Regions from separate parts of the Pseudomonas sp. LjRoot277 genome, predicted to be linked through region 1. Evidence: riboswitches for the same ligand, from Rfam matches in the RefSeq annotation. Region 1 holds a riboswitch; the other holds the start of a gene.
What was found. Region 1 has a riboswitch for cobalamin ahead of cobO (cob(I)yrinic acid a,c-diamide adenosyltransferase). Riboswitches for the same ligand answer to the same signal wherever they lie in the genome.
Positions count from the first base shown of each region.

Region 2: another riboswitch for cobalamin. It lies ahead of cobW (cobalamin biosynthesis protein CobW); the one in region 1 lies ahead of cobO (cob(I)yrinic acid a,c-diamide adenosyltransferase).

Region 1 is NZ_CAXURI020000001.1:1,951,970-1,956,386, forward strand. It holds gene ACSQ87_RS09300 (O-methyltransferase) at 1-94, shown strand, start outside; gene ACSQ87_RS09305 (PQQ-dependent sugar dehydrogenase) at 99-1,412, opposite strand; gene ACSQ87_RS09310 (hypothetical protein) at 1,481-2,065, opposite strand; cobalamin riboswitch at 2,221-2,452, shown strand; gene cobO (cob(I)yrinic acid a,c-diamide adenosyltransferase) at 2,534-3,145, shown strand; gene ACSQ87_RS09320 (cobyrinate a,c-diamide synthase) at 3,142-4,417, shown strand, end outside.
Region 2 is NZ_CAXURI020000001.1:2,777,750-2,782,166, forward strand. It holds gene ACSQ87_RS13230 (CbtA family protein) at 1-633, opposite strand, end outside; gene ACSQ87_RS13235 (CbtB domain-containing protein) at 645-848, opposite strand; cobalamin riboswitch at 970-1,198, opposite strand; cobalamin riboswitch at 1,392-1,606, shown strand; gene cobW (cobalamin biosynthesis protein CobW) at 1,708-2,769, shown strand; gene cobN (cobaltochelatase subunit CobN) at 2,773-4,417, shown strand, end outside.

The DNA.
Region 1 (4,417 bases):
CCAGGCGCTCAATCGCGCCTTGAAGGATGACTCGCGTGTGGACCTGTCGTTGTTGCCATTGGGTGATGGGTTGACGTTGTGCCGTAAGCGCTAGACGTTTACTTGGCCGCCGAAACCCGCCACACCTTGTTGCCCACGTCATCCGCCACCAACAAATCACCCTGCTGATCAATCACCACACCCACCGGCCGGCCCATGGCTTTTTCTTCGTTGTTGAGGAATCCGGTGAGGACATCAACCGGCTGTCCGGCCGGTTTCCCTGCGCTGAACGGTACGAAAATCACTTTGTAGCCACTGTGCGGTTTACGGTTCCACGAGCCGTGCTGGCCAATGAATGCCCCTTCCTTGAACTGCGCCGGCAGTCTGTTGCCTTCAGCAAACGTCAGGCCCAACGAGGCGGTATGCGGGCCGACCGCGTAGTCCGGCGCAATGGCCTTGGCCACCAGGACGGGGTTTTGCGGCTCGACGCGGATGTCGACGTGCTGACCGTAATAACTGTAAGGCCAGCCGTAGAACCCGCCGTCCTTCACTGATGTGATGTAATCCGGCACCAGGTCGCTGCCGATCTCGTCGCGCTCGTTGACCGCCGTCCACAGTGCGCCGCTCCGAGGTTCCCAGGCCAGGCCGTTGGGATTACGAATCCCCGAGGCGAAGATTCGATGGTTGCCGGTGGCGCGATCCACTTCCCAGATCGCTGCGCGACCTTCTTCCATGTCCATGCCGTTTTCGGCCACGTTGCTGTTGGAGCCCACCGTGACGTACAGCTTGCTGCCGTCCTTGCTGGCGATGACGTTTTTGGTCCAGTGGTGATTCAGCGTACCGCCCGGCAGGTCGATCACCTTCATCGGCTGTGACTTGATCGCCGTCTCGCCGTTTTCATAGTGGAAGCGCAGCAAGCGGTCCGTGTCGGCGACGTACAGGTCATTGCCGACCAGGGTCATGCCGAAGGGGGAGTTGAGATTTTCCAGGAACACCGTGCGGGTTTCGGCGATGCCGTCGTGGTCCTTGTCCCGCAGCAGCGTGATGCGGTTCGGGCTCGGTACTTTGGCGCCGGCACGGCCCATGACTTTGCCCATGACCCAGCCACGAATGCCTTTGCCGTCATCGGGTTTGGGTGGTGCGTTGGTTTCGGCGACCAGCACGTCGCCGTTGGGCAGCACGTAGAGCCAGCGCGGGTGATCGAGACCTTCGGCAAAAGCCGCCACCTGAGTCCCTGTCGCGGCGATCGGTTTCGCACCGTCCGGCCAGCCGATCGCCGGGGCGATGTTCACCGTCGGGATCAGGGTTTTGTTCGGTTCTGGCAGCTTGGGCGACGGGCCGGTGCCGTCGGAGACTTGCAGCCTGGCGGTTTCACCACAGGCCGCAAGCCCTCCGGCGAGCACGATGACGAGAGCGAGCTGGGGCTTGCGCATGCTGATCTTCCCTATGAATGCATTGACCTATTCAATAGAGAAGCGCAGGTGCGCGATGGTTCAACGGGTCAGCCGCGGGCTTCCTTGAACAGCACGGCTATGCCCGGGTGATAATTGCCGGCTTCGTTGCGCAACTTGCGATAGGCATAGGGGAAGTACCAGGCCACCGCGCAGGTGTGTTCCTTTTGCAGGTCGTCGACCATGTCCTGGAGTTCTTCCGGGGTGGAGCTTTGTTGGGCTTTTTGTGGCGCGACAAACAGGCAGCCGAGTTTCAGGTCGCTGGCGTAGCTGATGCGCTTGGCGTCGCTGGTGATGTCCTGCAATGCTTGAGTCAGGTTCAGGCTGTTGACGCGTGGCCAGCGCTGGGTCGCCTGAAGGTAAGCGCGTTCTTCGGTGGTCGCGATAAACAGGTCGGCGCGGCCATTGCGTTCGCCTTCTTCGGTCTGTTTGCGGGTCGGTGTTTGTTGCAGCGTGACCATTTCCGCCATCCAGGCCGCGGCGGACAGCAGGCTCAGGTTGGCTTTTTCGTCGAACCAGTAAGGCGTGTCGTTATCGCCGCGCACGGCGTTGTAGCGGTCGATACAGTCAAACCAGCGTTCCAGCACCGGGCGCAGGAATTCCAGCTTCGGATTGCTGATGATCATGCCTTGCATGTGGCTCACCCTTGTTATTTGTGTTGTGAGGTTGTGGCTCTTTGATATCACTGCTGAGAGTGTGGCACAAGATTGGCGTCAGATAATTGATCGACGGCAGTTAATCGCTCGCAGGCCGCCCGTCTTCAATTGACGCTCCATCCCCAACCCTCTAACCTTCGCGGCTTGTTTCAGGTGCTCTGTGACCTTGGTCGACAGAGTGAAACAGGGAAGCCGGTGAGTGATTCTCTTCAATTGATGAAGGCTCACGATCCCGGCGCTGCCCCCGCAACGGTAAATGAGTGAAGACTGCGCCTTGAGCCACTGTGTCGTATGACATGGGAAGGCGCGCAGTCAGGCGAAACGCCGCTCATGAGCCCGGAGACCGGCCTGATCCATCCAGCGGCATCACGGTGGGCGATGCCAGGCTTTTTGCCGTCTATTCTTGTGCCTGCCCGCCGTTATCCAGCCTCAACGGAGAGCTCCCCCATGACTGATACCCCCGATCGTGACGAACGTCATCTGGCGCGCATGCTGCGCAAAAAAGCCGTGATCGACGAACGCATCGCCAATTCCCCGAATGAATGCGGCCTGCTGCTGGTGCTGACCGGCAACGGCAAAGGCAAAAGCAGTTCGGCCTTCGGCATGCTCGCCCGGTCCATGGGGCACGGCATGCAGTGTGGCGTGGTGCAGTTCATTAAAGGGCGCAGCAGCACCGGCGAAGAACTGTTCTTCCGTCGCTTTCCGGAACAGGTGCGTTTTCATGTGATGGGCGAGGGCTTTACCTGGGAAACCCAGGATCGCCAGCGTGACATCGCCGCCGCTGAAGCCGCGTGGGCGGTGTCCCGCGAATTGCTGCGTGATCCGTCGATCGGCCTGGTGGTGCTGGATGAATTGAACATTGCGCTCAAGCACGGTTATCTGGATCTCGATCAGGTGCTCAGCGACTTGCAGGCCCGTCCGCCGATGCAGCACGTGGTGGTGACCGGTCGCGGCGCCAAGCCGGAGATGATCGAACTGGCCGACACCGTCACCGAAATGGGCGTGATCAAGCACGCATTCCAGGCCGGGATCAAAGCGCAAAAAGGCGTCGAATTGTGAGTCAGCCACGTCATTGCCCGGCGGTGTTGATTGCCGCGCCGGCCTCCGGTCAGGGCAAGACCACCGTCACCGCCGCACTGGCCCGTTTGCATCGCAATCAGGGGCGCAAGGTGCGCGTATTCAAATGCGGCCCGGACTTCCTCGACCCGATGATTCTCGAGCGCGCCAGCGGTGCGCCGGTGTATCAACTGGACATGTGGATGGTCGGCGAGCAGGAAAGTCGTCGACTGTTGTGGGAAGCCGCCGGCGAAGCCGATCTGATTCTCATCGAAGGCGTCATGGGTCTGTTCGACGGTACGCCGTCCAGCGCTGATCTGGCGCGACATTTCGGTGTACCGGTGCTGGGTGTGATCGACGGCACTGCCATGGCGCAGACCTTTGGTGCACTGGCGTTGGGGCTGGCGCGCTATCAGCCGGACTTGCCGTTTGCCGGTGTGCTGGCCAACCGCGTCGGCACCCTGCGTCACGCGCAATTACTGGAAGGTAGTCTCACTGAAGGTTTGCGCTGGTACGGTGCCTTGTCCCGGGAAACCGGGATCGAATTGCCGAGTCGACACCTCGGGCTGGTTCAGGCCAGTGAGTTGAACGATCTCGATCTGCGCCTCGATGCAGCGGCCGATGCACTGGCCAGCAGCTGCGAGGTCGCGCTGCCACCGGCAGTGGAATTCGCCGCGCCTGATGTGATCGCAGCCGAGCCGTTGCTGGCCGGTGTGCGAATTGCCGTGGCCCGTGACGAAGCGTTTGCCTTCACCTACGGCGCCAGCCTGGATTTGCTGCGGGCCATGGGCGCCGAATTGTCGTTTTTCTCGCCGATCCGTGACGCGCAATTGCCGCCGGCAGACAGCCTCTATCTGCCGGGCGGTTATCCCGAATTGCACCATGTGGCGCTGTCGCAGAACACCACGATGCTGGACGCTATTCGCGCTCATCATGCGGCGGGCAAACCGTTGTTGGCCGAGTGCGGCGGCATGCTGTATCTGCTCGATTCGTTGACCGATGTCGAGGGCACTCGCGCTGAACTGGTCGGCTTGCTGGCCGGTGATGCGGTGATGCAAAAGCGTCTGGCCGCGTTGGCGTTGCAGGCGGTCGAGTTGCCGGAAGGTTCGTTGCGCGGACACACCTATCACCATTCGCTGACCAGTACCGAGCTTGAGCCGATTGCTCGTGGCTTGAGCCCGAACGGTGGGCGAGGGGCGGAGGCGGTCTATCGTGAAGGGCGGATGACGGCCTCTTATGTGCACTTTTATTTTCCGTCCAATCCATCGGCGATTG
Region 2 (4,417 bases), 830 kb from region 1:
CACGTTGGTCAGCTGCGAAGCGATTTTGAACTGAGCTTCCAGGGCTTGCGGAGCCAGCATCGAGTGGACTTCCGGTTGTGGTGCGCCGATCACGTGAGGAACGGCCAGGATTGCTACGCCGAGCACTTTCATCAGCCAGTGACGGCTGAACACGATCAATGCGATGCCAACTGCGGTGGAGGCAGCCGTGCCGATCCACCAGATCTGCCGTTGCGCCAAATCAGCCGCGGCAGTGCCCGGCAGCTCAGGCGGCAGACCGAGGGTCGGTGCCAGCACGAACGTCGCGTAACCGGCCAGACCCCAAAGCAGGCCTTGGGAGGTTTTGGTCGGAGCGCGCAAGGTGTAAAGACCGGCCAGCATCAGCGCGAAACCGACTGCTACCACCAGGTTGCCGCCGGTAGTGGACAGCACGCGCTGCCAGCCGTCTTCCGGTTCCCACGCTTCAGCATCGTGGGTGTGAGCGGCGACTGCACCTGCGGCGTGTTCGTGAACTTCAACAGCGGCGGGCTCGGATTTTTCGAACGTCTCGGCCTGCAGAATCAGTGGCGCCACCCAGAAGCTTTGCAGCAGGGTCAGCAACAGGGCGGCCAGCAGCCCGGTGAACCCTGCGGTTTGCGCAATACGCTTGATCATGTCATCAGGTCTCAATGGCACGGGAATGCGGAGCTGTGGCGGGTATCGTGCGCGGCGTTATGCACCGCTTCGATGTGCGAGAAACCGGCGAAATACACCAGGCAGGCACCCAGGATCGACGCACATACGGCGGCGGTCAGGCGTTGAGTCAGGGTGTTGGTGGTGCTGGCGGTGCTCTTATCGGTGTTGCTGCCGGTGCTGCTGATGATCGACATGGCGCTTCCCTCTGGTCTGTCAGCGGGTGATTTAGAGCGCATGGAAGACCCCTGCGAGTCGGGCACGCAGAGGTTCAAACAGCGCCCGCCCACCGCGGGTTTGTTATTCAGTGATCGTAATGGTCACTTTGTGTTGCGGGCCGGTCTCCGGGCTCACGAGGGGCACTGGCTTTCGCCTTGACCTGCAAGCATCACCTTCCCATGCCGAACTGCTGGCACAGTGGATCTGACGCTTCGCTCGCTTACCGTTGCGGGGGCAGCACCGGACTGACATGACTTTAGAGTAAAGCACATGATTCACCGGTTTCCCGTTTCACCCTCTGAAGGGCACCCGTAACAAGGCGTGTAGGAGAGCATGGGCGGGGGTTGGACGTCAATTGGCAAGGGTTCTCAGTTGGAAACTGCGGCGCTCCCTTCGCGAGCAAGCCCGCTCCCACATTTGGAATGCATTCCCCTGTGGGAGCGGCGGTGCGACGATTCGACTTGCTCGCGAAGGGGGCGCCATAGAACTCAGGTGAACATTGACCCGCCCCCACACGATGCGTAGCCTTGCGCTTTCGAGGTTCTTCGGCGTCTGCCGAAGCTAAGAAGGGAACGCGGTCGATGCCGCGGCTGCCCCCGCAACTGTGAACGGTGATGTTCGCTGCCACGCCACTGCAAACCCTGTGCAACGGGTTCGCGGGAAGGCGCAGCGAATGCCAGGCCCACAAACCCGGCACACCGTCAGCCAGGAGACCTGCCTCGACACAGATTCTCACTACAACCGGGCGGGGTGATCCGGTGGCGGAACTCTTGCGCGCGCACATCCGTCGCAGCGATTGTCGTCCCGTATGCCCGCCACCTTGCCAAAGGGCATCCGATGAAAACACTGGCCAAACTCCCCGTCACCATCGTTACCGGCTTCCTCGGCTCGGGCAAAACCACCTTGCTGCGGCACATGCTCGACAACGCTCAGGGCCGTCGCATTGCGGTGATCGTCAACGAGTTCGGCGAGCTGGGCATCGACGGCGAAATCCTCAAGCAGTGCTCCATCGGCTGCACTGAAGAAGAAGCCAACGGCCGCGTCTACGAACTGGCCAACGGCTGCCTGTGCTGCACCGTTCAGGAAGAGTTCTTCCCGGTGATGCGCGAACTCGTCGCCCGTCGCGGCGACCTCGACCACATCCTCATCGAAACCTCGGGCCTGGCCCTGCCAAAACCGTTGGTGCAAGCCTTCCAGTGGCCGGAAATCCGCAGCGCCTGCACCGTTGATGCGGTGATCACCGTGGTCGACAGCCCAGCGGTTGCCGCCGGCACCTTCGCGGCTTTCCCGGACCAGGTCGATGCCCAGCGCAAACTCGACCCGAACCTGGACCACGAATCGCCGCTGCACGAACTGTTCGCCGACCAACTGGCCAGCGCCGACCTGGTGATCCTCAACAAGGCCGACCTGATCAGCCCCGAAGACCTGGCCCGTGTGCGCCTGGAAGTCGCTGAAGAACTGCCGCCCGCGGTGAAAGTCATCGAAGCCAGCAGCGGTCGTCTGCCACTGGACGTGCTGATCGGCCTCGGCGCCGGCTCCGAAGAACACATTGACAGCCGTCACAGCCATCACGATCACCACCATGAAGGCGAAGACGATCACGACCACGATGCCTTTGACTCCATCTCCATCGAACTGCCGCAAGCCGACGAAAGTCTGCTGCTGGACGCGCTGACCCAACTGGTGGTCCAGCACGGCATCCTGCGCGTCAAAGGCTTCGCGGCGATTCCGAACAAGCCGATGCGCTTGCTGATCCAGGGCGTGGGCACACGTTTCGACAAGCACTTCGACCGTCAGTGGGGCGCCGATGAAGCGCGCACCACGCGTCTGGTGTTGATCGGTCAGGCGCTGGATGCCGCGCTGCTCGAAACGCAATTGCGCGCCGCGCTCAGCGTTTAAGCCATGCACCTGCTCAGGACCCAGCCCGGCGGTTTCGTGTCGGATGACAACATTGCCGACCTAGGGCAAACCCCCGCCGAGCTGGTGATCCTGTGCAGCGGCGATTCCAGCCTCGCGCTGCTCGCCGAAGCGGCGCAGCAGTTGCCCGACGATTACCCGAGCGTGCGCCTGGCCAACCCGATGCAGGTGCAGAATCACGCCTCGGTCGATCTCTACTTCGACGAAGTGCTGCGCCACGCCAAGGTGATTCTGATTTCGTTGCACGGCGGCATCGCCTATTGGCGTTACGGCGTCGAGCAACTGGTGCAACTGTCGGAGCGCGGTGTGCAGCTGATTCTGGTGCCAGGCGATGACCGCCCGGACCCTGAACTCAGCGAGCTAAGCACGGTGGGTGCGGAAGACCGCGATCGGCTCTGGCAGTTTCTGCGTCAGGGCGGCATGAGCAATGCCCTGGATTTTTTCCGCTGCCTTGCCAATCGTTGGCTGGATCGCGACTACGCCTGGGCCGAGCCGCAAACCCTGCCGCGCACGGCGATCTACCACCCGCAAAAAAGCCCCGCTGAACTGAAGGATTGGCAAGCCGACTGGCAGGCCGATCAACCGGTGGCGGCGGTGCTGTTCTACCGCTCGCATTTGCAGGCGGCCAACACCGGTTTCATCGATATTTTCTGCCAGCGTTTGCAGGCGGCAGGGTTGAATCCTTTGCCGATTGCAGTGGCCAGTTTGAAAGAACCCGGCTGCCTGACGGTGGTCGAGGACCTGTTGGACGAAGTCGAAGCCGGCGTGATTCTCAACACCACCGGTTTCGCTCAATCCAGTCCCGAAGCGCCGCACTTGCGACCGTTTCGCCGCAACATCCCGGTGATCCAGGCGATTTGCGCCCAGGACAACGAACCCGGTTGGCGCGCCAGCGAACAAGGCCTCGGTCCGCGCGATCTGGCGATGCACATCGCGCTGCCGGAACTGGACGGGCGGATCATCAGCCGACCGATCAGCTTCAAAGACCTGGCCTGGCGCAGTGAGCGCAGCCAATCCGATGTGGTCTGCTATCGGCCACAACCGGAGCGTATGGATTTTGTCGCCGAACTGGCGCGACGCTGGATCGATCTGGCGCGGGTGCCCAATGCTGAAAAACGCATCGCCCTGATCCTCGCCAACTACCCGACCCGTGATGGTCGCATCGGCAATGGCGTGGGTCTCGACACCCCGGCCGCCGCGCTGAATATCCTGCGTGCGCTGCATAAAGAAGGTTATCCGCTGCCGGCCGAGTTGCCTGATAGCGGCACCGCGTTGATCCAGCAGTTGCTGGGTGGCGTCAGCAACGACCTCGAAACCCTCGACCAACGTCCGTGTCATCAAAGCCTGTCGATGGACGACTACAACCTGATGTTCAACGCCTTGCCCGAGTCCAATCGGCAGGCCGTGCTGGAACGATGGGGCTCGCCGCAAAGCGATCCGATGTGCCGTGGCGGGCGAATGATGATTGCCGGACTGCGCTTTGGCCTGACCTTCGTCGGCATTCAACCGGCGCGGGGTTATCAGGTGGACCCAAGTGCGGTGTATCACGATCCGGACCTGGTGCCGCCTCACGGTTACTTGGCGTTCTATTTCTGGTTGCGCAACACTTACGGCGCCCACGGCGTGATCC